Linked DNA regions of Sphingobium yanoikuyae. The protein of the gene in region 1 interacts with the protein of each later gene in a pairwise test. Links are inferred from orthologs where the notes say so. Each region holds a gene or a part of one and is shown in the gene's direction. Other genes may lie near its edges. The genes, in order: def and HH800_RS09905.

What was found.
Region 2: the proteins of def (region 1) and HH800_RS09905 interact in binary tests that used the Escherichia coli proteins (3 or more experiments, as listed by UniProt). The link is inferred for Sphingobium yanoikuyae from one-to-one orthologs.

Annotation. Positions count from the first base shown.
Region 1 is NZ_CP053021.1:3,369,126-3,383,400, reverse strand. What follows is about bases 11,303-14,038. They hold def (peptide deformylase), read left to right. Parts: upstream 11,303-12,273; coding sequence 12,274-12,804; downstream 12,805-14,038. Other genes in these bases: HH800_RS16400 (hypothetical protein), read right to left, coding at 12,886-14,038; HH800_RS16410 (TetR/AcrR family transcriptional regulator), read right to left, coding at 11,584-12,174; HH800_RS16415 (aromatic ring-hydroxylating oxygenase subunit alpha), read right to left, coding at 11,303-11,475. In the rest of the region: bla (class A beta-lactamase), read left to right, coding at 1-403; HH800_RS16470 (DUF962 domain-containing protein), read left to right, coding at 435-800; HH800_RS16465 (GNAT family N-acetyltransferase), read left to right, coding at 854-1,924; HH800_RS16460 (cupin-like domain-containing protein), read right to left, coding at 1,902-2,774; HH800_RS16455 (GNAT family N-acetyltransferase), read right to left, coding at 2,771-3,922; HH800_RS16450 (NAD-dependent epimerase/dehydratase family protein), read left to right, coding at 4,095-5,093; HH800_RS16445 (KpsF/GutQ family sugar-phosphate isomerase), read left to right, coding at 5,392-6,399; kdsB (3-deoxy-manno-octulosonate cytidylyltransferase), read left to right, coding at 6,408-7,208; HH800_RS16435 (histidine phosphatase family protein), read left to right, coding at 7,205-7,798; HH800_RS16430 (hypothetical protein), read left to right, coding at 7,903-8,757; HH800_RS16425 (DUF3885 domain-containing protein), read right to left, coding at 9,172-9,792; HH800_RS16420 (hypothetical protein), read right to left, coding at 9,947-10,285; more of HH800_RS16415, read right to left, coding at 10,282-11,302; more of HH800_RS16400, read right to left, coding at 14,039-14,275. UniProt on the Escherichia coli protein: Removes the formyl group from the N-terminal Met of newly synthesized proteins. Requires at least a dipeptide for an efficient rate of reaction. N-terminal L-methionine is a prerequisite for activity but the enzyme has broad specificity at other positions.
Region 2 is NZ_CP053021.1:1,978,136-1,995,020, reverse strand. The notes cover bases 7,414-10,171. They hold HH800_RS09905 (aspartate-semialdehyde dehydrogenase), read left to right. Parts: upstream 7,414-8,158; coding sequence 8,159-9,184; downstream 9,185-10,171. Other genes in these bases: HH800_RS09895 (alpha/beta fold hydrolase), read left to right, coding at 9,873-10,171; HH800_RS09900 (DUF2238 domain-containing protein), read left to right, coding at 9,193-9,876; HH800_RS09910 (S9 family peptidase), read left to right, coding at 7,414-8,001. In the rest of the region: HH800_RS09935 (TonB-dependent receptor), read left to right, coding at 1-1,058; HH800_RS09930 (2-dehydro-3-deoxygalactonokinase), read left to right, coding at 1,066-2,016; HH800_RS09925 (MFS transporter), read left to right, coding at 2,013-3,248; HH800_RS09920 (BNR-4 repeat-containing protein), read left to right, coding at 3,268-4,689; HH800_RS09915 (alpha/beta hydrolase), read left to right, coding at 4,702-5,730; more of HH800_RS09910, read left to right, coding at 5,782-7,413; more of HH800_RS09895, read left to right, coding at 10,172-10,634; HH800_RS09890 (M2 family metallopeptidase), read left to right, coding at 10,693-12,516; HH800_RS09885 (sensor domain-containing diguanylate cyclase), read left to right, coding at 12,548-13,696; HH800_RS09880 (AMP nucleosidase), read right to left, coding at 13,733-15,187; HH800_RS09875 (peroxiredoxin), read right to left, coding at 15,281-15,763; HH800_RS09870 (YqgE/AlgH family protein), read left to right, coding at 15,908-16,468; HH800_RS09865 (hypothetical protein), read left to right, coding at 16,639-16,885.

The DNA of each region.
Region 1 (14,275 bases):
GGACTTCATGCTCGATCCGCGCGACACGGCGACACCGCTGGCGATGAACCAGCTTCTGGTCGCCTATGAATCGGGCAAGGCATTGAAGCCGGAAAGCACGCAACTGCTCTTCACCATCATGGGCCATTGCCAGACCGGCAAACTGCGCCTGTCGGGCATGTTGCCGCCCGGCACCCCGGTCGCGCACAAGACCGGGTCGCTCAACGGCGTCGGCAATGATGTCGGCATCATCGGCCTGCCCGATGGCCGCCGCTTCGCCATCACCGTCTTCGTGATGAAGGACAGCCGGGGCCATGTCTCGCGCGACCAGATCATGGCCCAGGCGGCCCGCGCGGCCTATGATTATTTCCTCTTTGCGCCCAAGCGGCGCGTGGCGCTTAACAAGTTGAACGTCCACGTATAAAAGATGGGGCATAACAGAGAGGATGCCCCTTATGACCCAGATCACCCGGTTCCGGGACTTCTGGCCCTATTATCTGCAGGAACATGCCCGGCCCGCGACGCGCGCCATGCATTATGCCGGGACCAGCCTGGTGGTTGGCATCGCGGCCACGGCGGCCATTACGGGTCGATGGTGGCTGGCCGCAGCCCTGCCGGTCGCCGGCTATGGCTTCGCCTGGGTCAGCCATATGCTGATCGAGCGCAATCGCCCGGCCACCTTCCGCTATCCACTCTGGTCGCTGCGCGCCGATTTCGTGATGCTTCAGCGCTTTCTGACCGGCCATATGCGCCGCGATCTGGTCCGTGCCGGCATCCGCGCCGACGGCACGGTCGATCCGCAGCGCCGCATTCGAGTGTGATCCACAGCACACCCGCTTGATTCCCGCCGCCGCTCTGTCACAAGAGGGGCGCGATGGGGCTCACCGCGACATTCTCCCTGCCGACCGACCGGTCGGCGCTGGCCGCCCGCTGGCAGGCGCTGGAGGCGCGCAGCGATGCGTCCTTCTTCCTGCGCTGGACCTGGGTGGGGGCCTGGCTCGACAGCTATGGCGTGCGGCCCGAACTGCTCGCCGTTACCGACGATGCTGGACAGGATGTCGCGCTGGCGCTGGTCGGCCATGCGATGCGCCCGCGCCTGCTCGGCCCGGTGGCGACGCTCAGCCTCAACCAGTCGGGCGATCCGGTGATCGACCGGCCCTATGTCGAATATAATGGCCTGCTCGCCGCGCGCGGGCAGGAGGTGGCGGCCGTCGCTGCGGCGATCGACGCCATCGCCCGGCGCCGTGACTGGCGTGTGTTGCGGCTGAGCGGCATCGTCCCGGATTCGCCGCTGCTTGGCCTGCCGTCCCGGCGAAAATTGCGGGTCGATTCCTCGCCCGTCTATCAGGTCGATCTCGACGCCGTGCGTGCCGCCGACGGCGACTATCTTTCGCTGCTCAGCAGCAATACGCGCAGCCAGATTCGCCGCGCGATGAAGGATCATGGCGGGCCGTTGCCCGATGTCGCGGTCGGCACGCTGGATGACATCGCCCCCTGGCTGGACGAGATGGCCGCGCTCAACATGGGGCGCCATGCCGACAATGCCTGGGACGATCAGGGCTTTCGCCAGTTCGTCGCCACCATCGCGGCGCGGGGCCTGCCCTCGGGCGCGGTCGAAATGCTGCGCTTTGCCGATGCCGGCGGCGTGGTCGGCCTGCTGGTCAATTTCGTGCAGGACGGGCAGGCGATGAACTATCAGTCCGCCTTTGCCCAGCCGCGCACCGCCAAGGACAAGCCGGGCCTGCTCTGTCACGCCGCTGCCGTCGGCCATTATGCCACGCAGGATTTCCGGCTCTATTCGCTGCTCGCCGGCAAGGATCGCTACAAGCAGAGCCTCTCGACCCGCGAGGAGGCGCTGGAATGGTGGCATGTCGAGCGTTTCAGTCCCCGGCTGGAGGCCGAGGCACTGGCGCGCAGAATCCTTAAACGCCCAGCTTCCGCATGACGCGATAGACGAAGCGGCGAATGCCCTGTTGCTCGGGGCGTTCGCTCACCGCGCCGGTCGGCAAGCCACGCTTGCGCAGCAGGGCGTTGAAACTGTGCAGTTCGCCTTCCGCCACGCTGCGGTCGGACCGCCAGGTGATCGACAGGCTGATCGACACGGCCGGGCCATTTTCCACGAAATGCGGTGCCTTGACCGGCACATGCACGGCCTCGCCGGGGGCAAGCGGGAAGGGGGTGCCGCGCGCCTTGAACCCGTCCTGCCAGATCAGGTTGCGATGGCCGCCATTGTGAAATTCCTCGCTCTTGCGCGCCGGCACCAGTTCCTCGTCGCGCGCCGGGAACACGGTCATCACCTTGGTCCCCATGATCTGCAGCAGGATATTATGCTCCGGGTCCATGTGGAACGGGGTGACGCTGCCGGGGGAGGTCAGGAAGATGAACGCCTCGCGGTGCAGCATCGGCCCGGTGCTGCGCGCGACGATTGGCTCCAGCTCCGCCAGCGCCGCGTCCAGCAACGCGCCATAGGCCGGGTCGCGCTCGACATTCTTGAGCACCGCCCAGCTGCCATTGCTCTCGATCGTGCGGATCGTCTCGCCCAGGCTCAGCCCGTTGGACGGCGTATCCTCCGGCCGCACGCCCAGCGGCAGCTTGCCCAGATTATATTCGACCGCGCTCGCCGGCATCCGCTCGGCCAGCGCCGCCAGCGCATCCAGCGTCAGCAGCGCATGCCCGACCAATTGATGCGTCAGCTTCGTCGGCTGGTCGGGATAGGCGGCGGCAAAGGTGGCGCGCGCGCTGTCCGAAAAATGCGGCGCGTCGGTGGCCGGCGCCATCGGGCTATGCACGGTCATTCCTGTCCTTTCATGCGGCTGGCGATCCGTTCGACCCCGCCGGCCAATGCAAAGGCCGCTGCCCGGCGCAGGCGCGTCGCGCCCTTGCCCTGCAGGGCGATACGATATTGGACGATGCTGCGGCGCTCGGCCCACAGGCTGTCGATCATCGGATGATCGGCGGCGGCGCAACTGTCCATCCAGCCGATCGCCGAGTCATCCTGCACCGCGTGCAGATTGGCGATCTCGATCAGCACGCCGGGCGAAAAGCGCCCCATCTCCTCGTCAAAGGCGATCTTGAAGGAAAAGGCGCCGTCGCCATGGCGGAAATTGACCAGCATCGCGATCGCCCGGCCATCCAGGTCGATGCGCAGGAAATGCAGCCGTCCCGCCGCAAAGGCCGCGGCGCAGGCGGCGCGAAAGAAGGCGATGTCATCGGGCCTGCTCGCCAGTGCGCTGCCCTCGCGGCCCTTCCACCCGGACGCCTCCAGCGCCAGGAAGTCGCCACACCAGCGCGGCAGGTCGGCGCCATCGTCCAGCAATCGCTGCTCGACCGTCCCCAATTCCGCCAGTCGCTTCTGCAGACGGCGGATTTCCTTGCGCTTCTTGGCGCGGACATGGGTTTCCCAATAGGCGTCGGCCGACAGGTCGGATCGCAGCATCGCCCGGTCATGGCGATGCACCTCGCGCCGGCCGCGCCCTTGTTCGACGCACAGTGCTTCCAGCGCGGCGGCATTGGCGCCGGCCGCATCCAGTGCGCGCAGATGCAGGAAATGGGGCGCCCATTCCGCCGCGTCCAGCTGCGCCAGCAGGCTGCGCCACGCTGCCATCTCCTGGCCGCGCCGGATCAGCGGCGCGCCGAAGAAACAATGGTCGTGCATCCAGTTGGCGACGCAGCCGATCGGCAAGCGGCCATGGCGCGCCTGCACCGTCACCGGCAACAGGCCGATCAGTTCGCCATCCGCCTGCGCCTCGATCAGGCGCACGTCTCCATGGCCGGTCGGGCCATTGCCGGCCAGATGGTCGATCGCCGCTGCCAGCAGGTCGGGCGCGTAGAAGGCATTGGGTTCGGCCGCACCCTCCGCCAGCGCCGCCCAGCGCGCGCGCGGGTCCGTCAGCGCCAGGCTGTCGGATGCAAAGGGGGGAGATGGGTGCGCTGCCATGTCCATCGCCTCGCCTTAGCCGGGAAAGATTAGGGAATGCCTAAGTATTCCGCCGCATGGAAGCCTGTATCGAACGGCTTATGAGGGAAAGGGCTTTACATCGCGCGTCGGATTGTCTGTGAACCGCCATGGCTCTGGCGGCGACGCGCCTGTCGGCCCGATCAAGGAGGATGACGCTTTGACGATCCTGGTAACCGGCGCGGCCGGCTTCATCGGCATGGCGGTGGCCGACCGGCTGCTGGCCGACGGGCGCGCCGTGATCGGCATCGACAATCTCAACGACTATTATCAGGTCTCGCTCAAGCGCGATCGGATCGCGGCGCTCGAACAGCGCCATGGCAAGCTGTTCACCTTCGCCGAACTGGACTTTGCCGACATGCCGGCACTTCAGGCGCTGCTCGCCGATCATCCGATCGAGGCGATCGTCCATCTCGGCGCACAGGCCGGCGTGCGCTATTCGCTGATCAATCCCCATGCCTATGTCCAGTCCAACCTGGCCGGCCATGTGAACATGCTCGAACTGGCGCGGGAACGGCGGGTGCGTCATCTGGTCTATGCCTCTTCCTCGTCCGTCTATGGCGGCAACGAGAGCTTGCCCTTCCGGGTGGAGGATCGCACCGATCATCCGGTCTCCCTCTATGCCGCGACCAAGCGGGCGGACGAGCTGATGAGCGAGACCTATGCCCATCTGTTCCGCGTGCCGATGACGGGGCTGCGCTTCTTCACCGTCTATGGTCCCTGGGGCCGGCCCGACATGGCGATGTGGATCTTCACCCAGAAGATCCTCGCCGGCGAACCGATCCCGGTCTTCAACCATGGCCGGATGCAGCGCGACTTCACCTATATCGACGATATCGTCGCCGGGGTGATCGGCTGCCTTGATTCCCCGCCGGGCGATGACGGCGCGCTCAAGGCGGGCGGCAGCCGGGCGCCGCATCGGCTCTACAATATCGGCAATAATCGGCCCGAGGAACTGATGCACCTGATCGCCGTGCTGGAGGAGGCTGTGGGGCGCAAGGCGCAGCTGGACTTCCAGCCGATGCAGCCGGGCGACGTGCCGGCGACCTTCGCCGACATCAGTGCGATTGCCCAGGATATCGGCTTTGCGCCCACCACCGGGATCGAGTCGGGCGTGCCCCGATTCGTCAACTGGTATCGCGACTATCATCGACTGTGAGTGTTGGAACATATGTCGAGTTGTCGAAAAGTTCCTCGGCTTGTCGATGATTTAGCTCATTTCGTCTTGTATTTCTGCCCCATTTCCCCTGCCTTCCGACTTCAGTGCCCCTTGCCGCACTTGCGAAATGGATTGCCATAAGTGCCTGAAACGGCGTAGACAGTTGCAGGGTGCTGATTGCGAAATCGGCCTGGGGTCGCGGAACAAGGGATGGACGCTGCGCTGGCAAGGCGCATCGACACCGCGGGCGTCAGCCGGAGCATGTCGGCGGCGATACGCGGAAAAAAGGGCAAGAAGCGTGTCGACAGTTTCGAAGATCGTTCCTTTCGGCTCGGGTGCGCATATTGTGGAGACGGCGTGCAGCAGTCTCGCCCTGGCAGCCAGGGGGCTCAATACACTCGAAGCCAAATTTTCCGACCGGGAATTTTCCGCCGCCTTCCTGCGGCTCGTCGGTATCATCATCAATGTCCGGGGACGGGTGATCGTCACCGGCATCGGCAAGAGCGGCATCGTCGCGCGCAAGATGACGGCGACGCTCACCTCCACTGGCACGCCGGCGCTGTTCCTGCATCCGGCCGATGCCGGCCATGGCGATCTGGGCATGGTGACGCCGGACGATGTCGTGCTGATGCTGTCCCATTCGGGTGAATCCACCGAACTCGGGCCGATCATCCATTATTGCAAGCGCTTCGGCGTCCCGCTGCTGGCGATGACGGCGCAGGCGCAGAGCACCGTGGCCGAGGCTGCCGATGTCTGCATGCTGATGCCGGCGGTGCGCGAAGCCTGCCCCAATATGCTGGCGCCCACCACATCGACCACCTTGCAGATGGCCTTTGGTGACGCACTGGCGATGTCGCTGATGGAAATGCGCGGCTTTTCGGCCGACGATTTCTACAAATTCCACCCCAATGGCCGTCTTGGGGCGCAGCTCGTCAAGGTGCGCGAACTGATGTCGGCGGGCAGCGACGTGCCGCGGGTGTGCGAGGATTCCTCGCTGCTCGACGCCACGATCGAGATGACCCGTGCGCGCCTTGGCGGCACGGCCATCGTCGACCAGCGTGGCCAGCTGATCGGCGCCTTCACCGATGGCGATCTGCGCCGGGCCGTGACCGGCAAGCAGAATCTGACCGATGCGGTCGGCCGTTTCATGACCGTGACGCCGCAGTCGATCGGTCCTGACGAACTGGCGTCGGAAGCGCTGCGCATCATGCACGATCGCAACATCACCCTGCTGTTCGTGTGCGAGGATGGCGATCTGGTCGGCGCGCTTCACATGCATGATCTGCTGCACGCCGGGGTCGCCTGACCATATTGGTGGTCATTCCGGCGCGGGCGGGGTCGTCCCGCCTGCCGCGCAAGCCGCTACGCCTCATTGCGGGGCGCAGCCTGCTGCATCGCACGATCGCCATGGCGCGCGCGGCGATCGGCGCGCGCGCCGGCGTCGCTCTGGTCGTCGCCACCGATGATGACGAGATTGCGGCCCATGCGCAGGCCGCCGGCTGCGACGCGGTGATGACCGACAGCGCGATCGCCACCGGCTCCGGCCGCGCTCTCGCCGCCGCCCGCGCGCAGGCCACCCAGCCCGACTTCGTCGTCAATCTCCAGGGGGATTCGCCCTTCCAGCCCAAGGGAGCGCTGGGCGCGGTGATCGAGGCGCTGGATGCCGGCGCGCAGGTCGCGACCCCGGTGATCGGGCTCGACTGGGCCGCGCTCGATGCGCTGCGCGAGCATAAGCAACGCTCGCCCTTCAGCGGCACGACCTGCGCCCGCGGTGCGGATGGCCGGGCGCTCTGGTTTTCCAAGACGATCATTCCCGCCATCCGCGATGAGGACAGGCTGCGTGCCGCCGGTCCCATATCCCCCGTCTGGCGCCATGTCGGCCTTTATGGCTATGCCTATGATGCGCTCGCCCGGTTTGAGGCATCGCCGCCCACGGCGCTCGAAAATCTGGAAGGGCTGGAGCAGTTGCGGCTGCTGGAACTGGGCATCGATATCATGACCGTCCCGGTCGATCCGCCTGTTTTCGACAGCAGCGGCATCGATACCGAGGCCGACATCCAGCGGGTCGAGGCGCTGATTGCCGCCCATGGAGATCCGACGCCGGCCCTGTCATGAGCCGGCGCATCTTCGTCATCCGCCACGGCAACACCTTCGCCTCCAGCGCCGATGCGCGCCGGGTCGGGGCCGGCACCGACATTCCACTGGTCGACAGCGGCATGGCCCAGGCCCAGCGTCTCGCCAGCTATTTCGCGGCCCGGTCGCTCGGCGCCGTGCGTCTCTACAGCGGCCCGTTGCTGCGCGCGCGCCAGACCGCGGCGCCGATCGCGGCCGCGCTCGACCATCCGGTCGACGCCATCCTGCCCTGGCTCGACGAGATCGACCATGGCCCGGACGAGGGGCAGCCGGAGGCGACCGTCGTGGCGCGTCTAGGCGAAGCGGTGATCGCCGCCTGGGACCGGGACGGGATCGTGCCCGATGGCTGGACCGTCGACGCCCCCGCGCGCATCGCTGCCTGGCGCACCTGGTTCGCCGCAGAAGGGGAGGGGGCGGAATTGCTGGTCACCAGCAACGGCGCCGCCCGCTTCGCCCTGCTGGCGCTGAGCCTCGCCCATGGCCAGCTCAAGCTGCGCACCGGGGCCTTTGGCGAACTGGTCGTCGATGCGCCGGGCCAGGTGCGGCTGCTGCGCTGGGACGAGCGCCCCTAGGGATTATTCCCGGCCGATCTCCGCAAAGCCCGCGATTGGCCCCCGCTCTCGTTCGGGCCATTCTGTCCCCGCGCAGAATGTTCGAAAGGGGAAGGCGCTTGGCCATGCAGACCGGATATCATCGCAAGATCGCCTGGCTCGCAGGCCTGGTCGCCATGGCGCCGCTGCCGGCGATCGCGCAGGATGCGGGATCGTCGGCAGCGCCTGCCATCACCTCCGGGCCACCGCCGGCGGGCGGCAGCGACCAGGATCTGGCGCTGCAATTGTCCAACCCGGTCGCCTCGCTGATCAGCGTGCCGTTCCAGGAAAATCTCGACTTCGGTGCCGGGGATGATGGCATCAAGTCGACGCTCAACATCCAGCCGGTGGTGCCGATCAGCGTGGGCAAGGACTGGAACATGATCGTGCGCACCATCGTGCCGGTCGTCGCGCAGAATAGCTATCAGGGACCTGGCACGGATGCCTTCGGCCTTGGCGATATCACCCAGAGCTTCTTCTTCTCGCCCAAGGAGAATAAGGGCATCATCTGGGGCGTGGGGCCCGCCATCCTTTATCCCTCGGCAACCGATCGCTATCTGGGCGGGGACAAATGGGGCGCCGGCCCGACCGTCGTGCTGCTCAAGCAGATGGGCCAGAACACGGTCGGTTTCCTCGGCAACCATATCTGGTCGATCGCCGGCAAGGATGACCGTTCCGACGTCAGCGCCAGCTTCATGCAGCCCTTCTTCAGCCACACCACGTCCCACGCCACCACCTATGGCATCAACGCCGAAGCGGCCTATGACTGGAAGGGCAAGGACTGGCTGGTGCCGGTGAACCTTACCGTCACGCAACTGACCAAGGTCGGCGACCAGGCGGTGCAGGTGGGCCTTGGCGGCAAATATTATGCCGTCTCGCCCGACGGCGGCCCCGAATGGGGCATCCGCATGATCTTCACCCTGCTGTTCCCGAAGAAATAGCGGTTTCGCAGTCACGCAGCCGAAGGTCAGCGTCCCTGAAGCGGAGCAACCAACATCCGGAGCCATGGGGCGACAGCCCCGGATATCGGGCGGCTGCGACGCGATGCCAGCTAAATGGCCAGGATGGGTGGTTTCCCGCCATTCCCCTCCCGCAAGCGGGAGGGGCAGCGAGACTTGCGCGCGCAGCGCGTTAGTCGCAGCGGGGTGGGCTTTCGCGATGTCCAGCCCACCCCCTACCCCCCTCCCACCTGCGGGAGGGGGAACAGGCCCGCTTCTGGTCGAGCAACTTTCCTACCCAAGAGCGGACCGACCGCTATCGGGCAGGCCCGGTGGCGATCGACGGGATGAGCGACGCTCAAGGGTGGTTTGCGGACTGTCAGCTTTGGAGGGGCGCGGCGTCAAAAGCAGGCATGATTAAAACAAAATGCCCATTCGCTCCCGATCATAGTCGAGAAGCCATCCATCGAAGGCCGAATACGTATCGCGCAGTTTTGCCGCATCGTCAGCCATTACGTCCATTCCCCGATCATCATAGGCATGGAGCATGATCGAATTAACGGGATCGATCAAAAAAGTCACAACGGGGGCGTTTGGATAGATCGGCATTTCACTAGCAATCGCGTGCCAGAGAATGGTATCACGAGCAGTCTTATTATCGCTCATTTCGTAGCTGCGAACTGTCCACAAATCCACTTCATTGCTATCGGAATCTAGATAAAGTGGGGTGCTCCACTCGTCAATTTGAGCGGCGTTAAAACCAGTATATTTTAGCGCCTCAAAGCCATTCTCTATTTCGGCATTCCCGAGAGCGTTCGGCTCTTGTCCGTTCCAAGCAACCAGACCAACGCAACTCTGACGGAATAGCTTGTCGGCTATTGTTGAAGATCGATGAAGTGCTTGGAGAAAACGAGGAACTGGCTGGCTGATGTTATCGAACTCCTCGCCGCCAAGCTCAAAACGCAACCGCACATCATCCGGGCCTAACCGAGGTGCCCAAAGTCTTGACCATATATTTTCTATGCCAGAATTTGCCATGACGCTCGTTATCAGGATCGACCCGGATGGCGCAATGTCAGCTTACGGGTTCGCCAAACGCCGAACTAACCGGCAACAACGGTCGTCAGCGGTCAAAACCCGATCCTCGTAATTGCTTTGCTGCGCTTGGAATGACGGGGCGGGCCTGCGTCTCTCAGGCGCCTGCCGGGGTCCGGGTAATGTGCATATGCTGGCGCTGGCGGGCGTGGGCGGGTTCCTGGTCGCCCAATATCTCTTCGGTCAGCGAGACATGGGCGAGGGTCAGCATCATGTCCATCAGCCTTTGCTCGGCCGGCGGCAGGGCGTCGATCGGGTAGCGGTCGAGATGGGCGAGGGCGGCGTCGAGCAGGGGCGCGGCCGCCGCGAAGAAGGCGGTGCGGTCGGCGGGGGCGGCATCGCCGCGCCGGGCGGCGCGGGCGATCGATCCGTCGATCGCCCAGCGATCGGCAAAGGGGGCGAGCGCATCGAAACCAGTGGGGAGGAGCGTGGTCATGCCATTGCCTCCGCCCGCGAGACGGGCCGGGGCGCAGTGCCGGCCAGGTCGGCACGATAGGCCTGCACCCGTTCGTCGACGGCGGTGAAGAGGTGGCGGCACAGCGCCTCCTGCGCCTGGAAATGGATATGTTTGAGCGCGCCGCTGTTGAGGCCGCGCTGCCCCGCCTCGATCACGTCGCGATCCTCGGCATGGATGTCGCGCGCGCTGGCCATCGCATATTCGCGGGCATAGCGGCGGCTGGCGCAGTCATCCTCGCCCTTCCAATAGAGGCGGATCACGCCGCGCGAGCGGCGGGCGTCGATCGGCCAGACGGTGTGAGAGAAGGGCTGGGCCGGCGATCCGAGGATGAAGAAATTGGGAAAGAGCGCGAGATAGTCGCGGCTGTGCGGGCCGGCGGTGCCGTCGGCCATGGCGAAGCGGGCGGCGCGGCCGAAGGATTGCGCCTGCACCGGCTGGGGCGCGGGATCGGGATTGGTCCAGATCGTCTGGGTGCGGTGGGGGCCATGAAAGCCCATCTTCACCGGATAGCCGAACGGATTATCCTCCCCCACTGCCGGTGCGCCGGAGCGGGGATGGATGAAACGGAGATGGTAATTTTCCTGGAAATTGTCGTAGGTCAGCTTCCAGTTGGCGTCGATCTCATAGACATATTCGGAGAAGGTGGTGGCCTGCGCCGCCGGGAAGCCGTCGAGCATGGTCGCATAGGGGCCAAGATCATCGCGCAGGCCTTTGTCCGGCGTGCCGAGATGGACGAAGATCAGCCCGCCGCAGATGTCGAGCGCGACGCGGGGCAGGGCGCAGTCGGCCTTGTCGACGAAGAAACGATCGAAATCGGGGGCGGCGAGCAGCGCGCCATCGGTGCCGAACGACCAGCGATGATAGGGGCAGGAGAAAGTCCCGCGCCTGCCGCTTTCCTCCTCGACCAGCTGGGTGCCGCGATGGGTGCAGACATTGTGGAAGGCGCGAATCTCGCCATCGCGGCCGCGCACGATCAGCAGCGACACATTGAGTGCCTCGATCTCGCGGCGGATGAAGCTGCCGCTGTCGGGCAGTTCGCAGACATGGCCGATCTGCAACCAGGCGCGGCGGAACACCGCTTCCCGTTCCAGCTCGAACCAGGCCGGATCATGATAGGGGGCGGCGGGGATCGGCGCGGTGCCGAGCCAGGCCAGACTGTCGTCGCTCATGCCCTGAAAGCCGGGCCGTTCGCCGTGCATCATCGCTCTCCGCTGTCTATCTTTTCGACAGCATGAGCGGGTCAATCTAAATTTGCAACATGATTGTTGTAAATTCCGTCAGTCGTCGGCGATGCCATCCCGGCGCAGCACCCGCTGCTGTTCCTGGCGGAAGCGGGCGATGGTGGCTTCGGTGTCGAGATCGGGGGCGACGCGATGGCGAAAGACGCGCGGGCCGATCAGCGCGCTGGTGAGCAGCATCACGCAATAGACTTCGGCGTCGATCGGCTCGTCGGGGAAGGCGGCGGCAAGGCTGGTGCCGATGCCCGATACCAGGGCGTCCCAATGCGGATAGCTGGCGCGGATGTCGCCGGGTGCGATGAAATCCTCGATCCACAGCGACATGATGGCGGGATTGTCGAGCACGAAGCGGGTGACATAGTCGATCCGCGCCTGGCGCGGCAGTTCCGGGCGGAAGGCGGCGACGATCTGCTGCGAGGACCAGAGCTTCACCGCCGCGACTAGGGCGTCACGATCGGTGAAATGATAATAGATGGTGGTGCGGTTGACCCCGGCGGCGCGGGCGAGGGCGGACAGGGACAGCGCATCGATGCCGCGATCGGCGATCAGCCCGACCGCCAGCTCGATCAGCATCTGGTGGGTATCCTCGAAGGATTTATAGCGGCGCTGCTGTGCGGTTTCGTCGGTCACGCCCCTTCGCCTAGACCCCGCCGGGCGGGGCGGCAAGCGGTGCGTGGGCCAGCGCCCGTCTCGCTTGAAATTTTCCCCCGTTCCGCCTATGTTTTCGCCATGGCCATTCTTCCGATCCTTGAGGCGCCCGATCCGCGCCTGCGTACCATTTCGACCCCCGTAGAGGCGATCGACGACGATCTGCAGCGTCTGATCGACGACATGTTCGAAACCATGTATGACGCGCCGGGCATCGGCCTGGCCGCGATCCAGGTGGGTGTGCCCAAGCGCATCCTGGTGATGGATCTGCAGGAACCGGAATCGGATGAGGAAGGCGCGCCGCCGGTCAAGAAGCCGATGGTGTTCATCAATCCGGAAATCCTGAAGGAATCGGACGAGCAGTCGGTCTATAATGAAGGCTGTCTGTCGGTGCCCGACCAGTTTGCCGAGGTGGAGCGCCCGGCGGTGATCCGCGCGAGCTGGATGGACCGCGATGGCCGCATTCATGAGGAGCAGCTGGAAGGGCTGCTCGCCACCTGCCTGCAGCATGAGATGGACCATCTCGAAGGCGTGCTGTTCATCGACCATCTGTCGCGCCTGAAGCGCGACATGCTGCTCAAGAAGCTGAACAAGGCCCGCCGCGCGGCCTGATCGCGGCTTGACCGCTGGCTGATGGACAAGAAGCGTCCTGCCGCAAGGCGGGGCGCTTCTTTCCTATGTGCGATCGCTGGTTCAAATGTGCGGCAACAGGGCGGCGCGGGTGGCCTTGTTTGCATCCAGCGCGGCATCCAGCAGGGCGATGTGGGTCAGGCACTGTTCCCGATCCTTGCCCTTGTTCTGGAAGGCGGCGCTGACCTGATCGAGCGACAGGCCGGACTGGTCGATCACGCGCTGCACGATCTGGCCGGGGATGGAGAAGCTGCCGCCCGGCGGCGGAAGCACCGGATTGTCGGGCATGGCGATGACCAGATCGGCGACCTGCGCCCGCGCGGGATCCCGCAGATCGGCCGGGATCAGCTCGGGATCGGCAAAGGCGCCATGCTTGGCCGCCTCGGCGCAGGCGTGCCAATGATCGCCCTTGAGCGCGCGTTCTTCCTTCAGCCGCTGGCGCTGCATCGCGATCAGGCTGTCGCCGCCCTTCTGCCGCGCGAGCAGGGCATAGCGATTGCGGATGATGCCGGTCATCGCCTCGACATAGCGGGCGCGGGTCCACCCCATGCCCATGCCGGCGCGCCAGTTGCTGGCGAAGAGCGCATGGACGAGCGGCGCCTGGGCATTGAGCAGGTCGAGCGGGATATCCTTGCCGAAGGCGGCGCGTACCGCCGCCTGCATGTCGGCCGCGACATCGCCCAGACCGCCGGGTACGCGCGGGGCGGTGGCGACGGGGATGTCGCTGGCGCTCGGCAGGCTGGGCATGGGCGATCCATTGTCCTGACAGCGCGCCATGGCACCGAGTAACTGCAGCAGGACGACGCCGAACAGGATGCGACCGCCGAAGGATGCGATCGCTCGGCCCGTGCGTTCCTCGCGCAGGGCAATGCGATGCCAATCCAGCCGTTGCTCCAGTTCGGGATAGTCACGGCGGATCGTCGTTATCAGTTCGTCGACCTTGGCGCCCTGCCACCATAGGGCCCAGCTCTGCCCCGGCCGGGTCGGCTTGGCCAATTGCTGCCAGGCGCGATGGAGCGGGTGGCCTTTCTGCTGCACCTGCTGGGCGAAGCGGTCGGAGGCGAGGCGCCGGTTGATGAAATCGACTGCCGGTGGCGCGTCGATCTGGCCGTCCAGCGCCTCCCAGCCGAACAGGCGCGCGGCCGGGGCGAGCAGCGGCTGGGCGCGGGGCCAGGAGCCGGCCAATATGTTGGCAAGCCAGTCGTCGACGCGGGCATGCAGGTCGATCGCGCCCTGCTGCGCTTCGGCATGGATCCGCTTGATCAGGGTGGTGCCGTTGACGATGTCCGCCGGATGCATCGGTCGATCCTGCGACTCCGCGTCCGGATCGGGATAGAGCAGGGCATGGAGCGCATGGTCGGCGCGGCTTAGATCCTGGATCTCTGCGCGCGTCACCGTCGGCACGATCAGCGCGTCGGCCCCGTCGGGCAGGGGCAGGGCGATCGCATCGCCT
Region 2 (16,885 bases), 1.4 Mb from region 1 along the record:
GCGCGGACTTCGCCTGCGAGGCGATATTGGGCAGTTGCACGCCACGCGTGCTGGACCCCACCGCCTCCTACAAGCTCGATGAAGTCACCAAGGCGGGCTATGTGAAGCTCAATCTGAAGGGCGACCTAGGCAGCATTCCCTTCTCCGGCAATATCGGCCTGCGTTACACCCGCACCGACCGCGATGCGGTGTCCGCGCTGCGCCGCGCCGACGGCACGTTCCAGCCGGTCACCGCATCGCCCTCCTATGAGGACTGGTTGCCGAGCGCGGTGTTGAAGTTCGACCTGACCGATCAACTGGTGGCCCGTGTCGGTGCGGCCAAGGTCGTCGGCCTGCCGGACTCGCAGGATCTGAGCCCCGGCTTGCTGCTCAACCGCATCGTCTATACCGGGACCGGCGGCAATCCGAACCTCAAGCCGTTCCGCGCCGACCAGTATGACGTGTCGCTGGAATGGTATTTCCGCCAGGGATCGGCGCTGACGGTCGGCCTCTTCTACAAGGATATCGGCTCCTTCCTGACCACCCGCTCGACCTTCGAGGATGTGCCGGGTGAGGCCCAGCAATTCCTGGTCACGCGCAAGGTCAATGGAGAGGGCGGCAAGCTCAAGGGTGCGGAAGTGATGCTGCAGCTGCCGTTAAACTTCCTGGATGGCTTTGCCAGCGGCTTCGGCATTCTGGCGAACTACAGCTATATCGACAGCAGCACGCCGTTCGTGAATGCCCGCACCGGCGCCACCCTGCCGCTGGAAGGGCTGTCCAAGCATAATGCCAATCTGGTCGGCTATTATGAAAAGGACGGGTTCGGCCTGCGCGTCGCCTATAATTATCGCTCGGGCTATCTCGACAGCGTGACGGCGGGTGGCGAAGGCTCCTTCTTCAAGCCCTATGAGACGATCGACGCATCGATCCGCTATGATTTTGGCGCCTTTGGTATCTATGCCGAGGCCGGCAACCTGACCAACGAGAAGCAGATCCGCTATACCGGCGCGCCCGAAGCGATCGCCCTCTATGCCGAGCAGGGGCGCCGCTTCGCCATCGGCGCCAACTTCAAGTTCTGAGGACGGGATGACTATGCTGATCGCGGGCGATTGGGGATCGAGCAACATGCGCCTTCACCTGTGCCGGGTGGAGGAGGGGCGGCTGATCCCGGTCGAGACGGTGCGTGGCAAGGGCGCCAAGGATGTGGCCGATCATGAAACCGCCTTCCGCGCGGCGGCAGGGGACTGGATCGATCGTCATGGTCCGATGCCGGTGCTGCTGTCGGGCATGATCGGGTCGACCATCGGCTGGCGTGAGGCGGCCTATCTGCCTTGCCCGGCCGGGCCAGAGGCGATGGCCGGCGCGTTGCTGCGGTTCGAGGCGGCGGGATGCCCTATCGCGATCGTGCCGGGCCTGTCCTGCCGCAACATCTTCGGCCAGCCCGATGTGATGCGCGGCGAGGAAGTGCAATTGTTCGGCTGGCTGGCGGGCGTGGCGGATGATGATGCCGAACGGCTGATCTGCCTGCCGGGCACCCATGCCAAATGGGTGCGGGTGCGCGGGCGGACGGTGCTGGATTTCGTCACCTCTATGCAGGGGGAAATGCGCGAGCTGCTGCTCGCCCATGGCCTGCTCGGTCGGTCGTTGGCAAAACCCTATGATCCGGCCGCGCCGACCGACATCGCCGCCTTCGATGTCGGAGCCGGGCTGGTGATCGATGATCCGAGCTTGGCGATCGAACATGGACTGTTCGCGCTGCGCAGTCGCATCCTGATGGGCGAACTGACCAGCGACGCCGCGCCTTCCTTCCTGTCCGGGTTGATGATCGGTGCGGAGGTCCGCGACGCGGTCGCCGCCCATCGCGCGCGCGGCATGGCGGTGGACACCATCGTCCTGGTCGGCGCGGAACTGCTGGTCGATCTCTATGGCCGGGTCTGCGATCGCCTGGGGATCGCGATCGAAAAGGCGGCGGGCGACGGCACCGCGCTTGCCGGCCTGTCGGCGATCGCCGCGCGCATGGAGGCCGCCACCGCATGATCGAGGGGAAGGCCCGCAAGATCAGATGGGCGATCCTGGCGATGCTGTTCGCCTCGACCGTGATCAACTATCTCGACCGGCAGGCGCTTTCGATCCTGGCGACGACGGTGCAACAAGACCTGCATATGGACGACATCGCCTATGCGCGCGTCGTCCAGGCTTTCCTCATTGCCTATACCTTCGCCTATCTGATGGCCGGCCGGGTGACCGACTGGCTGGGCACGCGCCTGTCTTTGGCGCTGTTCGTGGGCTGGTGGTCGCTGGCGAACCTGCTGACCGGTTTCGTCCGGTCGGCAGGGGCGCTGGGCGCGGCGCGCTTCGCACTGGGGCTGGGGGAGGCGGGCAACTACACTGCCGGCCCCAAGGCGGTGTCGGAACATTTTCCGCCCAGGGAACGGGGTATAGCGCTCGGCATCTATACGGCCGGGGCGATGATCGGCGCGACGCTGGCGCCACCGCTGATCGCCGGCATCGCGCTGCATTTCGGCTGGCGCGCGGCGTTCATCGCCACTGGCGCGGCGGGGCTTGTCTGGCTGGTCGTCTGGCTGATGGTCTATCCGCGCAGCGCGCCGGAGCCGAAGGAGGAGCGGATCAGCGAGGGCGCCCTATGGGGCCGCATCCTGCGCGACCGGTCGGTCTGGCTGCTTGCCGGTGCCCGTGCGGTCGCCGATCCGGTCTGGTATTTCTACCTCTTCTGGTTTCCCAAATATCTGACCGATATCTATGGCCTGACCCTGATCGCGGTCGCCTCCATAGCGTGGATCGTCTATCTCGCAGCCGATCTTGGCAGCATCGGCGGGGGCTTCTTCTCCAGCCGGTTGATCGCGCGCGGTGTGGCGCCGGCAACCAGCCGCATCATCGTGATGGGCGCGGCCGCGCTGGTGGCGCCGCTCGGCGCGATCGCGGCCAGCCATCCGGCCCTGCCGATCCTGTTCGCGCTCGCCTCTGCCGTGGCCTTCGCCCATCTGGTGTTCCAGATCAATATCAGCACGCTGATCGTCGATCTCTATCCCACCCGAATCGTCGCCACCGTGTTCGGCGTGGTCGCGGCGGGCAGCGGGCTTGGCGGGCTGCTCTCGACCCAATTGGTCGGCCAGCTTGTCGCGGGCGGTGCGTTCGAACGCAGCTTCCTGCTGATGGCGCTGCTCCATCCGATCGCCTTTCTGCTTGCCTTCCTGGCGCTGCGCAGTGCGCGCCGATCCAATGGGGAAGGGCAACTCGTCCACGCATAACAACAAGTGGGAGAGGAAGATGAAGCGTTTCTATGGACTGGCAGGGGGACTGACCCTTGCCGGAACGGCGTCGGCCGCGCTGCTGCTGAGCAATACGGCCACCACGGGCGGCGCCAGCGGATCGACCAGCGCCATCGCCAACTGGGTCAGCCTCGGCAGCCCGCTCCAGGCCACGGCGGAAGAACCGATGGCCGCTGCGCTCGCCGCCAGCATCAGTGTCGAACGGGTGCCGCGAGACGCGGACTCCTCCAACCAGGCCGCCTGGTGGGTGCCGATCGCGCTGGCGCCCGATGGCACGCTCTATGTCGCCTTCGACAGTCCGCCAGCCTCCGGCGCGGCCGGTAGCCATGAGGTCAAGATCGGCAAGCGCGACACGAGCGGCACCTGGACCTTCGCCGTGCTGCGCAATCCGGATGGCACGGTCTGGACCGAGGCGGACGATATCGGCCACAAGCAGCCGACTATCGCGGTCGATGGCGCGGGCGTGCTGCATGTCTGGGCCGACATGCATAATCTGTCGGATGGCATGCGCTATTTCCGCGCCGATGCGCCCGGTGGCATGAGCTTCACCCGCCAGACCGATATTCCCGCTACCGGCCTCTATACCTATCCGGTCGCCAAGCGGGCGCCCAATGGCGACGTCTATCTGATGATCCGCAGCTATGATGCGGCGACCTATGATGGCGAGGGCGAACTGTTTCGCTGGGCCATGTCGGGCAGCAGTGGCGCTTGGAGCCATGTCGGCACCTTTGCCGCCGCCAATGATGCGGTCGTCTATCCCGACGACATGAATTTCGGCGGCGACGGCAGCGTTCATCTGCTGTGGGAATGGGCCAAGTCGCTGCCCCGGTCGCTGCGTCATTATGGCAGCTATCTGCGCTACTCGCCGACCGGCGGCGGCTGGAGCTATGCCGACGGCACGGCGGCGACGCTGCCGGTGGGCCTGGCCAATGCCAAGCTCTTCTTCCTGCCGCTCCAGTCGGGCGAGGTCTTCACCACCGATCAGACGCTCAAGGGGTTGCAGAGCGCCAAGCTGGCGCTTGACGATTATAATCAGCCGACCATCGCCTATCGCTATCGCCCGACCGACGGCAGCGGCGACGCGAATTTCGACGTCTGGCGCGTGCGCTGGAGCGGCACCGGCTGGACCAGCCGGGAAAAAATCTTTGCCGCCAGCAACAATGTGCCCGCAGCGCTGGGCATATCGCGCACGGCGGCGCAGGTCCGCGTCTATTTCGCTACCACCGGCGAAGGGCTGCGACAGGGGCTCAAGACATCGACGGCGTCGGGCTGGACCATCACCGACCTCGCGCCCGGCAAGGCGATAACCCGGCTTGCCACGGTGCCGCTGTCGGCCGACACCGATATCATCTACGGCGCCGCGCCGACCGATGTGAACAGCACCACCGGCAGCGTCTATCTGACGCAGGTCACGAACTGAAAGGGAGACGGGATGATCGGCAGTCGACGCGAATTTCTGGCGGCGGTGGCAAGTTCACCGCTGTTCGGCCGCTTTTCCGCGGCCACCGACGAGCCGACCCAGATCATCCCGCTCTGGCCCGACGGCGTGCCGGGCGGCAAGATGCCGGCCGTCACCGAAGTGGTGGACGACCAGATTGACACGCTGGGCTATCGCTACCGCGTCGGCATCCATGTGACGCGGCCGACCCTGTCCTGGTTCGCGGCGGCCAAGCCCACGGGCGCGGCAGTGCTGATCATTCCTGGCGGCGGCTATTCGCGGGTCGGCATTGATCGGGAAGGCTATGAATGTGCGCGCTGGATGGCCGACATGGGCATCCATGCCTTCGTCCTGCGCTATCGCCTGCCGGCCGATCGCTGGGCGGCGGGCGCCGATGTCGCTCTACAGGATGCGCAGCGGGCGATGCGGCTGATCCGGGCCGGGCGCAGCGGCGGCTGGACCGTCGATCCGCAGAGGGTGCTGGTGCTGGGGGGCTCCGCCGGCGGTCATCTGGCCGGGAGCCTGTGCATGCGGCCCAATGACCGCATCTATCCGATGGCGGAAAGTGCGGACCATCTGTCGGCCCGGCCGGACGGGGCAATCCTGCTCTATCCGGTAGTGACGATGGCCGGCGCCACCAATGGCGGGAGCCGAAGGTCGCTGATCGGCGACGATCCGACTGAAGCGCAAATAGCTGCCTATTCGCTGGACAAGATCGTGGCGTCGACCACGCCGCCGATGATCCTGTTCCATTCGGTCCATGACCGCACCGTGCCGGTAGACCAGTCGCTGACCCTGTTCGGGGCGGTGCGGGCCGCGCAGGGGGGCGATCGACATGCATCTGTTCGACGAGGGCAGCCATGGCGTCGGCCTGCGCGGCGATCCGGCCCAGCCCTTTGCCGACTGGCCGACAATCGCGCGCAAATGGCAGGTGCGGAGCGGGCTGGTCTGAGTGTTGGGGGGGGGCGTGGCAGGAGGACATATTCTTCCAACCGATTGATCTTTTCCGTCGCATCGCGCTAAGCCCGGCCGATATTGTGGCGCCCGATCGGGCGCTGCCCGGAAAGGATGAGCATGTCCCCATATCTGAAGGCCGGCGCTGCGTTGGGCGCCTTGCTGCTGCTTCCCGTCACCGCCGCGCAAGCGCAGGAAAAGCTGACGCTGGAGCGTGTGTTCGCAAGCCCCGACCTTGCCGGCCCGCAGCCGCGTGCGCTCAAGCTCTCGCCCGACGGCAAGCTGGTAACCTTGCTCAAGCCGCGCGCTGACGAGAAGGAGCGGCTCGACCTGTGGGCGATCGACACCGCGACCGGCGCCGAGCGCATGCTGGTTGATTCGAAGAAGACCGGCAGCGGCGCGGAACTGAGCGAAGCGGAAAAGATGCAGCGCGAGCGCGACCGCTCGGTCGCCGGCAGCACCGGCATCACCAGCTATGACTGGTCGCCCGATGGCAAGACCATCCTGGTGCCGGTCGATGGCGATCTCTATCTCGCCGCGCTTGACGGCAAGGTCACCCGCCTCACCGACACGCCGGACGGCGAGCTCAATGGCGTGGTCAGCCCAAAGGGCGGCTTCGTGTCGTTCGTGCGGGGCGGCAACCTGTTCGTGCAGCCGATGAATGGCCGCGAGAAGCAACTGACCCAGGGCGCGAGCGAGACGCTCAGCTGGGGCGTATCGGAGTTCGTGGCGCAGGAGGAAATGGACCGACGCACCGGCTATTGGTGGTCGCCTACCGATGCACAGATCGCCGTGGCGCGGGTCGATGAAAGCCCGGTCGGCATCGTCACCCGCACCGCGATCGGCGGCGAGGGGACCAAGGTCTATCAGCAGCGCTATCCCGCAGCCGGCACGCCCAACGCCATCGTCGACCTGTTCGTCATGAACGCGGACGGCTCCGGCCAGGTCCAGGTCGACCTCGGCGCGGACAAGAATGTCTATCTCGCCCGCGTCGACTGGTCGAAGGATGGCAAGACCCTCTATGTCCAGCGCGAAAGCCGGGACCAGCAGCGCCTCGACCTGCTTGCGGTCGATCCGACGACCGGCAAGGCCAAGATCGTCCTCACCGAAACGTCGAAAAGCTGGATCAACCTCAGCAATAATTTCACGCCGCTGAGCGACGGCAGCTTCCTGTGGTGGTCGGAAAAGACCGGCCATGGCCATCTCTATCACGTCCGGAACGGCAAATGGACCGCGCTGACCAGCGGCGAATGGGAAGTACGCGATATTGTCGGCGTGGATGAGGACAAGGGCCTGGTCTATTTCACCGGCAATCGCGAGACGCCGCTGGAGCAGCAGCTTTATGTCACGTCGCTAGCCAAGGCCGGTCCGCTGAAGGCGCTGACCGCCAAGAGCTGGTGGAACGATGCGGTGATGGATGGTGCGGCGAGCCGGATCGTCGTCTCGCGCCAGAATGCCGACCAGCCCAAGCAGGTCTATCTGGCTGATAGCAGCGGCAAGCAGCTGCAGTGGATTTCGGAAAATGCGCTGAAGGGCGATCATCCCTATGCGCCCTATCTGGCGAGCCATGCCAGGACCGTGTTCGGCACCGTCAAGGCGGCCGATGGCAGCACCCTCTACACCAAGATGCTGACCCCGCCGATGCAGCCGGGCAAGCGCTATCCCGTCTTCATGATCCATTATGGCGGTCCGGGTGCTGGGCGCCAGGTGACCAACACCTGGAGCGGCGCGCTCAACCAATATCTGGTCGACCGGGGCTGGATCGTCTTCTCGATCGACAATCGCGGCACGCCCGATCGCGGCAAGGCATTCGAGGACCAGATCCATCGCGCCATGGGCACGGTCGAGGTCGACGATCAGTTGAAGGGCGTCGAATGGCTGAAGGCCCAGCCCTTCGTCGATCCCGAGCGGATTGCTACCTATGGCTGGTCCTATGGCGGCTATATGTCGCTCAAGCTGGCGGAAAAGGCGCCGGGCACCTTCGCCGCGATCGTCTCGGGCGCGCCGGTGACGAAATGGGAGTTTTACGACACTCATTATACCGAACGTTATCTGGGCCAGCCGCAGGACAAGGCGAGCGCCTATCCGGGCTCCGACGCGGTCGATGATGCGGTGAAGATCAAGGATCCGCTGCTGCTGATCCACGGCATGTCTGACGACAATGTCGTGTTCGACAATTCCACCGCGCTGATGGCCAAGATGCAGGGGGCGGCCGTGCCGTTCGAACTGATGGTCTATCCGGGGCAGACGCACCGCGTCGGCGGTCCCAAGATCAGCGTTCACCTCTGGACCACGATCGAGAATTTCCTGCGCGATCAGGGTGTCGATCCGGCCAAGTGAAGGCCGGGCGTGAGGAGTAAGGGAGAGGTGGTGTCGGCCGTGCTGACGCCACCTCCCACCCCGTGACTATCGTTGGCAATAGCCCTTCTATCTGGACAAATCGCGCCACTGCGCTATGCGCCACCCCGCAATACTGCATGGAGTGGAGTGTTAAGTCATGGGTTATAAGGTCGTCGTCGTTGGTGCCACCGGTAATGTGGGCCGCGAGATGCTGACCATTCTCGCCGAACGCGAATTCCCGATTGACGAGATCGCGGCGGTTGCATCGCCCCGGTCGCAGGGCACCGAAATTGATTTCGGTGACACCGGCAAGACACTCAAATGCAAAAATATTGAACATTTCGATTTCACCGGCTGGGACATTGCCCTGTTCGCGGCCGGCTCCGGCCCGACCGCCGAATATGCGCCCAAGGCGGCTGCGGCCGGCTGCGTCGTGATCGACAATTCGTCGCTCTATCGCATGGACCCGGACGTGCCGCTGATCGTGCCCGAAGTGAACCCGGACGCGATCGATGGCTATGTGAAGAAGAACATCATCGCCAACCCCAACTGCTCGACCGCGCAGATGGTCGTGGCGCTCAAGCCGCTGCATGACGCCGCCAAGATCAAGCGCGTCGTCGTCGCCACCTACCAGTCGGTGTCGGGCGCCGGCAAGGAAGGCATGGACGAGCTGTTCGAGCAGTCGCGCAACATCTTCGTCGGTGATCCGGCCGAGCCGAAGAAGTTCACCAAGCAGATCGCCTTCAACGTGATCCCGCACATCGACGTCTTCCTGGACGATGGTTCGACCAAGGAAGAATGGAAGATGGTTGCCGAAACCAAGAAGATCCTTGATCCCAAGATCAAGCTGACCGCGACTTGCGTGCGCGTGCCGGTGTTCGTCGGCCATAGCGAAGCGATCAACATCGAGTTCGAGAATGAGATCTCGGCCAAGGAAGCGCAGGACATCCTGCGCGAAGCGCCGGGCATCATGCTGGTCGATAAGCGCGAGGACGGTGGCTACATCACGCCGATCGAATGCGTCGGCGATTTCGCGACCTTCATCAGCCGCGTGCGTGAGGATTCGACCATCGAGAACGGCATCAACCTGTGGTGCGTCAGCGACAATCTGCGCAAGGGCGCGGCGCTGAACGCAGTGCAGATCGCCGAACTGCTGGGCCGTCGCCACCTCAAGAAGGGCTGAGCCTGCACATGATCGCCGGCGCTGTCGCGACGTGGAAGGCTCTTCCTGTCGCGCAGCGCCGGATGATCGCCGCCTTGCTGGTGGCGATCGGGCTGGCCAATGTCGCGCAGCCCTTTCCCGACCTTGCCCCGTTGCAGCATGGGCCGACGTTGCTGCTGACGTTTGCCACGCCCTGGCTGCTGTGGCGCTGGCCGCTCTCGACCGGATCGGTCGGCTGCATCTGCCTGTTCCTGCTGCTCCACACCTGCGGCGCGCGCTGGATCTATTCCTATGTGCCCTATGACGATTGGGCGCGGATGCTCAGCGGTCATGATATTTCCAGCCTCCTCGGGCTGCAGCGCAATGCTTATGACCGGCTCGTCCATTTCGCCTTTGGGGCATTGCTGACCGCACCGGTGGCGGAGATTGCGCGACGCAAGGGCGGCCTATGCCATGGCTGGAGCCTCGCCTTCGCCTTTGCCGCGATCGGCCTCGGCAGCGCGCTTTACGAGATATTCGAATGGCTGCTGACGGTGATCGCCGCCGGCGAGACGGCGGATTATTATAATGGCCAGCAGGGCGATGTGTGGGATCCGCAGAAGGACATGGCCGCCGCCCAGATCGGCAGCGCCCTTGCCCTGATCGCGCTCTTGCGCGGGCGCGGCGGAGATCCTATCGGCGAGACCCCAAGCCCCGAAGGACCAGCGCAATGACCGACCTCCAGATCGAACGCCATGATATCAAGGGCCTGGGCGGCCTGCCGATCGCGGTGCATGTCGTGGGACAGGGACGCGATTTGGTGCTGATCCACGGCTATTTCTCCAACGCCTGGACCAACTGGATCCGCTATGGTCATGCCGCCAAGCTGGTGGAGGCGGGTTTCCGCCTGATCATGCCGGACCTGCGCGGTCATGGCGAAAGCGGCAAGCCGCATGACGCTGCCGCCTATCCGGCCGATGCGCTGACCGACGACAATCTGGCGCTAGTCGAGCAGATGGGCCTCACCGACTATGACCTCGGCGGCTATTCGCTGGGCGCGCGCACGACCGTGCGGATGCTGGCGCGCGGCGCGACGCCGCGTCGGGTGATCCTGGCCGGCATGGGCCTGCGCGGGCTGACCAAGACGCTCGACAAGGGTGGTTATTACAAGAAGGTGCTGACCAATCTCGGCACGTTCGAGCGCGGCACGTCGGAATGGATGACGGAGGCGTTCCTCAAGACTACCAAGGGCGACCCGGTGGCGATGCTGCATATCCTCAATACCTTCGTCGATACCGACGAGGCGACCATTGCCGGCTTCCAGCAGCCGACCGAGGTGATCTGCGGCGCCGACGATCAGGACAACGGCATCGCGCAGGAACTGGTCGATGCGCTGCCGAACGGCCGCTATGTCGAGATTCCGGGCAATCATATGAACGCCGTGACCCGCAAGGAGCTGGGCCAGGCGATGGTCGATTTCCTGACCGCTTGACTGTCTCGTCCGCCTAATCCACCTTGGCCCCATAAGAAGACCTGAGGGGCCAAGTTCCATGAAAATCGCCATTTCGATCGCCGCGCTTGCGGCTGCCCTTGTTGCATCGCCGGTGCTGGCGCAGCAGGCGCCGACCGCGCAGCAGGCGACCGCTGCCGAGGCGGAAGCCTTCCTGACCAAGGCGGAGAAGGCGCTGTTCGATCAGTCGCTGATCAGCAGCCGCGCCGCCTGGATCAACGCGACCTACATCACCGACGACACCGACGCGCTCGCTTCCTATTTCGGCGCGATCGATACGACGATGCGGGTCGATTATGCGCTGGAGGCGGCAAAGTTCGCGACCGCGCCGGGCCTGACCGAGGAAACCAAGCGTCGCCTGACGTTGCTGCGCACGGCGCTGACCCTGCCCGCGCCGACCACGCCGGGGGCCTCGCAGGAGCTGAACGATCTCGCGACCAAGCTGCAGTCCACCTATGGTAAGGGCAAGGGCACGCTGAACGGCCAGCCGATCAACGGCAGCGACATTGAAGAGAAGATGGGTACGGACCGCAATCCGGACGAGCTCAAGGAAATGTGGGTCAGCTGGCACGACAATGTCGGCGCGCCGATGCGCGGCGACTATGCCAAGCTGGTTACGATCGCCAACCAGGGTGCCAAGGAACTGGGCTTTGCCGACACCGGCGCGATGTGGCGGTCGAAATATGACATGCCGGCCGATGACTTCGCCAAGCTGACCGACAAGATCTGGGCCGAGGTGAAGCCGCTCTACGATGACCTGCACTGCTACACGCGTACCAAGCTCAACGAGAAATATGGCGATGCGGTCCAGTCCAAGACCGGGCCGATCCGCGCGGACCTGCTCGGCAATATGTGGGCACAGGAATGGGGCAATATCTATGACATCGTCGCGCCCGCCGGTGCCGGTGACCTCGGCTATGACGTCACCGACCTGCTGACGGCCAAGAATTACGATCCCATCAAGATGGTGAAGACGGGGGAGGGCTTCTACAGCTCGCTCGGCTTCGCGCCGCTGCCCCAGACTTTCTGGGATCGCTCACAGATTACCAAGCCGCGCGACCGCGAAGTGATCTGCCACGCCTCCGCCTGGGATCTGGATAACAAGGACGATATCCGGATCAAGATGTGTACCAAGGTGAATGGCGACGATTTCGTCACCATCCATCATGAGCTGGGCCATAATTATTACCAGCGCGCCTATAATATCCAGAAGCCGCTCTATCTCGACGGCGCCAATGACGGCTTTCATGAGGCGATCGGCGATTTCATCGCGCTGTCGATCACGCCCGACTATCTGGTGAAGATCGGCCTGCTCGATCCGGCCAAGGTGCCGGGCACCGACAAGGATCTGGGTCTGCTGCTGCGCCAGGCGATGGACAAGGTCGCCTTCCTTCCGTTCGGCCTGCTTATCGACAAATGGCGCTGGGGCGTGTTCGACGGATCGATCCCGGATTCCAAATATGAGTCGGCCTGGACCGACCTGCGCCGTCAGTATCAGGGCATCGTTCCGCCGGTGTCCCGTGACGAGACGAAGTTCGATGCCGGCGCGAAATTCCATATCCCCGGCAACACGCCCTACACCCGTTATTTCCTGGCGCGCGTGCTGCAATTCCAATTCTATGAGGCGGCCTGCCGTCAGTCCGGCTGGAAGGGACCGCTCCATCGCTGTTCCTTTTATGGAAACAAGGCGGTAGGCGAGAAACTTGATGCCATGTTGAAGATGGGTGCATCCAAGCCCTGGCCCGATGCGCTGCAGGCCTTCACCGGCAGCCGCGAGATGTCGGGCAAGGCGCTGGTCAATTATTTCGCGCCGCTTCAGACATGGTTGAAGACGCAGAATAAGGGCAAGTCCTGCGGCTGGTAAGTCGCCGTAAAAATTGGTAAATGGCCGGCGCATGAGCGCGCCGGCCGTTATTCTTTCCCTGCTTTTCGGTACTGCCCTGGTGATGACCATCGCCATGGGTGTTTCATGGCTGCATTTCGGCCGCCAGAGGCATGTGCTGACCTGGACCGCATCCTATGCGGTCGCCATCCTCCAATGGATCGCCAATGCAGGTGGCTATTTCCTGCACAGCCGCTGGCTGTTCATCCTGACCGGCATCGGCCTCATTGTCAGCGCGTCGCTACTGGCGATCGGCATCCGTCAGCGGTCGGGCCGCCCCTTGCAATTGCTTGCCTTTGCCGTCCCGGCTGTCCTGGTGAGCCTGGCGATGGCGATTGCGATCGGGCCGGTGGGCAGTCAGATCATGCAGGGGATGATCATTCCCGCCTATGTCGGTCTGCTCATGGCGGTCAGTGCGCTGTCGCTCTGGCCGCGCAATCGGTCCTTCACGCCGCCCGAGCTGGCCTTCTTTGCCGCGCTGCTCGCCTTTGCCCTGGGCCAGCTGGCGCTGGCCACATCGGCAGCCCTGATCCGCGGCCCGGAGGAGGGCAAGGAACTCTATCGCGCGATCCTGGGGCTGTTCATGCCGACCGTCTATGTCGGCACGGCGGTCACGGCCGTGCTGGTGGTGGCTGGGGACCTGGCCCAGCAGCTTCGGCAGCAAATGATGCATGACCCGCTGACCAACGTCCTCAATCGTCGCGGTATCGAAGAAGCGGCCGAACGGGCGATCGCCAACGCCCGACGGCAGGGGCGACCGGTTGCGCTGGTCATTTGCGATCTGGATGGCTTCAAGGGGCTGAATGACGGCTATGGTCATATGGCGGGCGACGCAGCACTGCGCGGCTTTGCTCATTTGCTGACCAATGCGGTGCGGCGCGGTGATGTGGTTGGCCGCCTGGGTGGCGACGAGTTCGGCCTGCTGATGGTCGACACCGGCGCGGAAGTCGCGGCCGATGCGATGGAGCGCGTGCGGGCGGAAATCAGCTGCCTGCGCCTTGGTGAGGCGCCCCAGGCGCTGCTGCGGGCGAGCTTTGGCGTTACCGATTTGCGACCGGATGATCGGGAACTGGACGACCTGGTCGCGCGAGCGGATGCGGCGCTTTATGCCGCGAAGCGAGAGGGCAAGAACCGGGTCACGGTATCCCGCGCCGCCGCCTGATCCGTCGGATCGGGCGACAGCGCGGACATTCCGGCCTTACCGGAAGGGGGGCTCGTTGAAGGCACGCAGCTTACGGCTGTGCAGCTTGGGGCCTTCCTGGCGCAACAGTTCGCAGGCCATCAGTCCGACGCGCAGATGGCCGGCAATGGCTTCCTCATAGAAACGGTTGGCCTGGCCGGGCAGCTTCAGTTCGCCATGGATCGGCTTGTCCGACACGCAGAGCAACGTGCCATAGGGAACGCGGAAGCGATAACCTTGCGCCGCAATCGTCGCGGATTCCATGTCGATGCCGACCGCGCGCGACAGGCTGAAGCGCAGGGCGGAGCTGGAATAGCGCAATTCCCAGTTGCGATCGTCGGTGGTGACGACCGTGCCGGTGCGCAGGCGGCGCTTGAAATCCTCCGGATTGCCGCCGCCCAATATCGCTTCGGCGGCGCTCGCCATTGCGACTTGGACCTCGGCGATCGCCGGCACCGGGATTTCCGGCGGTAGCATCTCGTCCAGCACATGGTCGTCGCGCAGATAGGCGTGGGCCAGCACATAGTCGCCGATCCGCTGGCTGGGTCGCAAGCCGCCGCAATGGCCGATCATCAGCCAGGCTTCGGGACGCACCACCGCCAGATGGTCGCAGATGGTCTTGGCGTTGGATGGACCGACACCGATGTTGACAAGGGTGATGCCACTGCGATCCGGTGCGATCAGATGATAGGCCGGCATCTGATGCTTGCGCCAAGCGCTGTCGGCGATCATCTGGGCCGGGTCCGCCGTTTCAGGCGTCACGAAGACGCCGCCGGCACCGGATAGCGCGGTGAAGCGGCTGTCAGGACGCTGCAGTTCCTTGCACGCCCAGTCCACGAACTCGTCGACATAGCGATGATAGTTGGTGAACAGGATATAGCGCTGCACATGCTCGGCCGGGGTACCGGTATAGTGCTTCAGGCGCGCCAGCGAGAAATCGGTGCGCAGCCCGTCGAACAGGGCGAGCGGGCGGTCCCCTTCGGCATCGGGCGTGAACAGTCCGTCGGCGATCTCGTCGCCGATCTCGGCCAGTTCCGTTGCCGGGAAGTGGCGCGCCAACTCGGTCGGCGGCGTGCCGTCGAGCGCATTGATGTCGAGCCCGTCGAGGACATAGGGGAAGGGGATCTGCTGATCCGACAGGCCTGTTTCGACCTCCACACCATAGTCGCGGACCAGAAGGTCGATCTGTTCGGCGAGATAATCGGCGAACATGGCGGGCCGGGTGACCGTGGTCACATAGCGACCGGGCTTCGACAGGCGCGCGAAGGAGCGGCCCGGCGGTGGCGCCTGGCTGTCATCCTGATAGGTGACCCGCAGTTCGGGATAGCAGAAGCGCCGGTCGGCCCGCGCCTCGGGCGGCGGGATGCTGCCGTCGCGGGCATAGGCACGCATGGCCTCCCGCAGATTTTCGATGGATGTCTGATAGATGGCGTCGAGTTGCGCGACGATCGCTGTGCCGATGCTCTGTGTCATCACCTCTTGCTACCGCACTTGTGTGACGGAAGGAAGATGCCAGCGAAACAATCGCGCGCCCGACCGATCCGGCCGGGCGCGCGACCGGAAAATTCAGAGCTGTTCGAGCATGAAGTCAGCCGAGGAGACCTTGAAGTCGCCCGGTGCTTCGACGTTCAGTTCCTCGACGACACCGTCCTTGACGATCATCGAGAAGCGCTGGCCGCGCTCGCCAAGGCCGAACTTGCTGCCGTCCATGGTCAGGCCCACGGCCTGCGCGAAGCTGCCATTGCCGTCTGCCAGCATGGTCACCTTGTCATCGGCGCCGGCCGACTTGCCCCATGCGCCCATGACGAAGGCGTCGTTGACGGCGGTGCAGGCGATTTCATCGACGCCCTTGCCCTTGAGGGCCTCGGCCTTTTCGATGAAGCCGGGCAGGTGCTTGGCCGAGCAGGTCGGCGTGAAGGCGCCGGGCACCGAGAAGAGGGCGACGGTGCGGCTCGCGAAATAATCATCCGAAACAACCTGTTCGGGGCCGTTTTCGGTCATCTTCGTGAAGGTCGTGCTGGGAAGGCGGTCACCCTTGGCGATGGTCATATCTTGTCTCCTGGCCTGTGGCGTCGCGGAGTTCGTTGCTCGCGCCTTCGCTGTCAAGGGTGCGGGCGCGGAATATGGCACGATGCCCCTTTGTCGCGACGGTCGCCGATTGGCATCGTCGCGATTGTGCCTATATTCGCTGGCATGACCGATCCGCGCTTTTTTGGCGGCCGCTTCCTTCTGGCATTGCCGGGCATGGAGGATGAGCGCTTCGACCATTCCGTGATTGCGCTGTGCGTGCATGACGAGGATGGAGCGCTGGGTATTTCCCTGAGCGAGGAGGTCGAGGGGGTCGGCTTGCGCGATCTGCTCCAGAGTTTCGATATCGACGCTTCGGCCATTCCTGACCAGCCCGTCCTGAAAGGCGGACCGGTGGAGCCGCGGCGCGGCTTCGTGCTGCATTCGCTCGACTGGGCCGGGCAGGATATGGTGCAGTCCGGGCCGGACTGGGGCCTTTCCGGCTCGCTCGACATATTGAAGGCCATTGCCGAAGGACGCGGCCCGAGCCGCTATCTTGTCGCGCTGGGCTATGCGGGCTGGGGCGCAGGCCAGCTGGAACGGGAAATGGCCGGCGAAAGCTGGTTCCTGGCCGAGGGCGATGCGGCGCTACTGTTCGACACGCCTGCGCACCGCAAATGGCGCGCCGCCTATGCCGCTGCGGGGGTCGATTCGGCCCATCTGGTGAGCGGCGGCGGGTCGGCCTGACTTTTTGATCCGTTGCGCTGTCGATTTCCGGCCGTTTCAGGGACAGAACAACAACAGCCATTGGCCGCTTGTTCTGGCATCGTAACTGAACCGTTTAGGGTAAATTCGCCTTAACCATAGCGCGATAGATTGCAGCAATCGGTTCCGCTCATTCTCCGTCTCTGGGGAATATGCGGGGTTATTTCATGAAGAAGATTATCTGTGCGGCGCTTGCCGCAGCGATGCCACTCGCGCCGGCGTCGGCGGCGACCTGCTGGAAGAAGGATCATGTCGAGGCGGCACAGGTCCGCAATTTCGAGATGATGCTGATGGTGTCGGCGCTTCGCTGCAACACGAGTGCCTATGATTTCCTGCCGGCCTATAACCAGTTCGTGCGCGACAAGCGGGCGGCGCTGGTCGAGGTGAATGACGCGCTGC